One region of the Sulfobacillus sp. hq2 genome, then DNA from elsewhere that is predicted to be linked to it. Evidence: riboswitches for the same ligand, from Rfam matches in the RefSeq annotation. Region 1 holds a riboswitch; the other holds the start of a gene.
What was found. Region 1 has a riboswitch for cyclic di-AMP ahead of CO251_RS10400 (ABC transporter permease). Riboswitches for the same ligand answer to the same signal wherever they lie in the genome.

Region 1 (2,205 bases):
GCCGGAGGAAAAATACTTCAACACCACGTGGGCATGCATCGTCTTTTGAAAAAAGTTTTGTTCTATCGCCACAGACTCCGGATCGGGCGCATTTTCGTAGCCAATCGTCACCGTCGGTTCACTGGCTGCCCCAGACGTGCCGCACCCGGCCACGATGGCCATTAATGGCAACACCATTAATCCGGCCAGAAACGGCTTCAAGGTCTTCTTTTTCTCCACATAACATCCTCCTTCATTTTATGGCTGTGGGTTTTTGCCATCTTGATTGTGTTTATGCTTTCCCCTTCCACGGTGTGACACGGTGCTCAATGGAGCGAATAATCAACTCCATGCCGTATCCCAACAACCCAATCATGACGATGCCGACAAAGACTACCCCAATTTGTAATTCATTGCCGGCCGACTCAATCATCCATCCTAGGCCCTTGGAGGCAGCAATCATTTCCGCTGCCACTAAACAGGTCCAGGCAATTCCAATGCCAACCCGCATGCCCGTAAAGATTTCTGGAAGCGCTGAAGGAAAGATGACATAGCGGAAAATCTGACGCTTGTTAGCGCCTAAGCATTGCGCTACGCGAATGCGCGTTTCTTGAACACTCTTAACGCCTGACATCGCGCTGATGATGATAATCGGGATGGTGCAGAAGAAAATCAAAACCACCTTGGACGTCTCCCCAATGCCAAACCAGACAATCATGACGGGGATGTACGCCAAGGGCGGAATCGGCCGCAAAAATTGCAACAGCGGATCAATCGCTAAGAACACCCAATCCGTGGACGCCATCCAAAATCCAATCGGCACGCCCACGACCACTGCTGCTATAAATCCGGTCGTAATCCTCCCCAAACTGTAAAGCGTACTGGTTAACAGTGGCTCCCCACTATAACCGACCGTCGCGACGGTGATAAAGTCATGGACAACGGCCCCTGGTGAAGGCAAGGCCGTTGGAGGAAAGAGATTCAGGGCCGTCACTCCCCACCACAAGGCTATCATGATAACGGCGACGAGCCATGGAACGTAGCCACGATAGGGCTTTTTGTCTTCCTTCCACACTTTTTGCTCCAGTGCGCCTTCGGCGCTTTCAGCGTCAAGCTCATCAGACGCCATATAGCTATACCCCATGTCAACAGCCTCCTTGCAAATGCATAATCTCTTCTCATCTCCTATCCAACTGAACAGTCGCCCCATCAAAGAAAAAACCGGGCTAAAGCCCGGGCATAGTCCAAGCCTTCCAAGCCGACGAGGTAAGCTGACGGGCTAGGGCGGATGGCTGCCCCCTTGCGTACGCCCCGAAAATTGGGTCCCCCGTTCGTGTGATGACACGATTTGGCGATTGATTCAATTGGCACGCCGCTCTCTAGCCTAGAATATGCTGTAGATGCAACGCTTGTGCTCTTTAAGGCTACCATGGATAAGCGGATGTTGGCAATTTCGACCTATACTGACAAATATCGCAACCGAAAATTTAAGCTCCCCATTCTTCCCCAAATTGGGTAAGATAATGGGCATACCTGATTTTCCAGGAGGTTCTGTGTTGCCCTCATTTGCAGATATCATACTCATTCGACATGGTGAAAGCGAAGCCAATGCCGCCGGTCGCTTTGCCTGTCGCTCATGGGATCCAGCCCTTACGGCAACAGGACGGGCTCAAGCACAACAACTGGCCCACCAATGGCATAACGCGCCCATACGCTATTTGGTTACAAGCCCGTTGCTCAGAGCCCAAGAAACGCTAGCCCCTTTAGCCCAAGATCATGACTTGACTCCCGTGATTTTGCCTGATTTAGCCGAAGTCAATCTAGGCCAATGGGATGGAAAGCGCCTGCGCGATCTTGAGGAAGCGGAGTCCCCGTCCTTTATCGCATGGCGTCAAGACCCTGATCGCAATCCACCCCCTGGCGGCGAAAGCATTCGGGCGGTGGGGCAACGCGTGTTGAATGCGCTGGCCCACTTTGTGGAACCCCGAGAACGCCATACCTTGACGATTGCTGCCACCCATGCGGACTGCATTAAAGGCGCGGTGATGCTGATTATGAACGCTGAAGGTCCTATGGCGCGTCGCCTGGTTGTCCCTAATGCGGGTCACGTTGTCTTGCGCTGGTACGAGACGGGCGTGTGGACCATGGTCTTTGCCGATCCCAGAGTCCCGTCGTAACCGCTAAACAATTTGAGAGTCTAGGGGCAAGTCCCAAGCAATACGCCGG
Region 2 (2,205 bases), on a different contig from region 1:
CATGGCCGGAATTTGGAATCGACTCAAAGAAGGAATGAGTCGAACGCGCAATAATTTGGGCGGACGTCTGCGCGCGTTGTTTCACGGGAAAGAGTGGGACGACAATCTATGGGAAGAGTTAGAAGAAATTTTGTATGAGGCAGATTTAGGTGTTGACACCATCGAATATCTGACGGCGGCTTTGCGTGAAGCTGTCCGCACCAGGCGCCCGCGGCATGCGGATGACGTCATGGACCTCTTACGGGAAATTATGGTTGACCTATTTGATGTGCCTTCCGATCCGTCACTGTTGGATCCCCAAAGACCCAGTATCTGGCTCATGGTCGGTGTAAATGGAACGGGTAAAACCACGACGGCCGGAAAGTTTGCGGCCTTAATGAAGCGCCAAGGATATCAGGTGATATTAGGGGCTGCTGATACCTTTCGGGCCGCCGCAGTGGAACAGCTGCAAGAATGGGGCGTGCGTTCCGGGGTCGAGGTGGTGCGGCAAGCGCCCGGCGCCGATTCTGCGGCTGTGGCCTATGACACGGTGCAAGCGGCTATCGCTCGGTCCAAAGATTTAGCGATCATTGATACCGCCGGCCGCCTGCATAACAAGACTAATTTAATGCAAGAGTTGCAAAAAGTGGTTCGGGTGATCCAACGAGAACGTCCGCAGGCACCTCACCAAGTGTGGCTGGTGATTGATGCGACCACAGGTCAAAATGGGCTAGCCCAAGCGCAAGTATTCTTAGAGGCGGTCAAGGTCACGGGCATTGTGTTAACGAAGCTGGATGGAACAGCGAAAGGCGGCATAGCGTTGTCCATCAAGCGCCAATTGGGATTGCCGATCCGCTTTGTGGGCGTGGGAGAAAAAGTGGAAGATTTGCTCCCGTTTGATGCAGACAGCTATGTGCGCGCGATCTTAGGCGATTGACGCGTACTAAAGACCGATCCTATACTTAGAAGATACCTTGAAAACGCCGAATTCTCAAGGAAGCGGAGGAACCGATTTCGATTTGGGGTGAATTGCGGTGCAACGGGCAGGCTCTGAGCCCGAACCCGACAGCTAACTTCGCAGGCGTAGGGGGCTCAAGGTTAAGACATGGTATCTCTCGTTCCCCCCGGGAAATTAGGGGGGTTTTTCTTGCCCTCCGTGATGAGGGAGGTGTCCACAAGGTGATGAAAAGAGTTTTGCAGTTGTCTATGCGGGCCGATCCCTTAAATCCGTTGGATGGTGGGGAGACAGGTGGTCAGCAAGTCCTAGTACGCCAAATGGGCAGGAATTTGCAACATTTAGGTTACGCGGTCGATGTGATGACGGTGCGTCAACGTCAAGAAGTGGCGGAACGCTCGTCCTTTGGGCATTTAGGACAAGTGATACGACTCACCGGATGGGAAGATCGGGTCTGGTCGGATGATCAATGGCATAATGTGCGGGACCAATTAGTGGATCAGGTCTTGACATGGGTCAATGACCAGCACCGGGAATATTACGCCATTCACAGCCATTTTTGGATTTCGGGCATGGTCGCGCAAAAGGTGGCGGAAGTGCTCCAAGTGCCGTGGATTCATTCGCCCTATAAAATGGCAGAGTGGACGAGGCGCCCGGGCGACCGTATTTCACCGGTACGGATGCAATGGGAGCGGCAGTTGTTGACGCAAGCCCAGGCCATTGTAGTGCCATACTTAGAAGAGAGCGAAATGATTCATCAAACAGCTCCTGATGTCCCTTTGTACGTGGTCTCTCCTGGGGTTGACATTACCAATTTTTTTGTTCGTGACGCGGGTCCCTTGCTCCGGGGACTAGGCCTCTATCGTCCGCCTTTGCTCTACGTTGGCCGGTTAGAAGAGGGGCGGGGGATAAAAGAGGTGCTGGAGGTCATGGGACAGCATCCATTACCCGACGATTTGACCTTATTAGTGGTAGGAGGAAGCCCGGGTGAGGTTCTAGGAGGGCTCCCCACCAATCCGACCTTAGCCGAATTAGCGCGCCCTTTAGGCAAACACATTCGGTTCCTCGGTCCCACACCGCATCATGCCATTGCTATCTATATGGGATCGGCTGCGGCGCTGATTGCCCCCAATCAAGGGCCCACATTGGGCATGGCCGTGGTAGAAGCCATGGCCTCCGGCTGCCCGGTCATTGGGACAAATGTGCCGGGTGTTCAAGATTGGATCGAGTCCGGATTTAACGGGATTTTGATTGACCGTACACGTATTGAC

Region 2: another riboswitch for cyclic di-AMP. It lies ahead of CO251_RS16550 (glycosyltransferase); the one in region 1 lies ahead of CO251_RS10400 (ABC transporter permease).

The regions. Positions count from the first base shown of each region.
Region 1 is NZ_NWUL01000034.1:169,243-171,447, reverse strand. Features, by position in the region: gene CO251_RS10405 (ABC transporter substrate-binding protein) at 1-219, opposite strand, end outside; gene CO251_RS10400 (ABC transporter permease) at 272-1,123, opposite strand; cyclic di-AMP (ydaO/yuaA leader) riboswitch at 1,220-1,343, opposite strand; gene CO251_RS17425 (hypothetical protein) at 1,328-1,498, shown strand; gene CO251_RS10395 (histidine phosphatase family protein) at 1,536-2,156, shown strand; gene CO251_RS10390 (hypothetical protein) at 2,160-2,205, opposite strand, start outside.
Region 2 is NZ_NWUL01000048.1:147,132-149,336, reverse strand. Features, by position in the region: gene ftsY (signal recognition particle-docking protein FtsY) at 2-916, shown strand; cyclic di-AMP (ydaO/yuaA leader) riboswitch at 951-1,078, shown strand; gene CO251_RS16550 (glycosyltransferase) at 1,162-2,205, shown strand, end outside.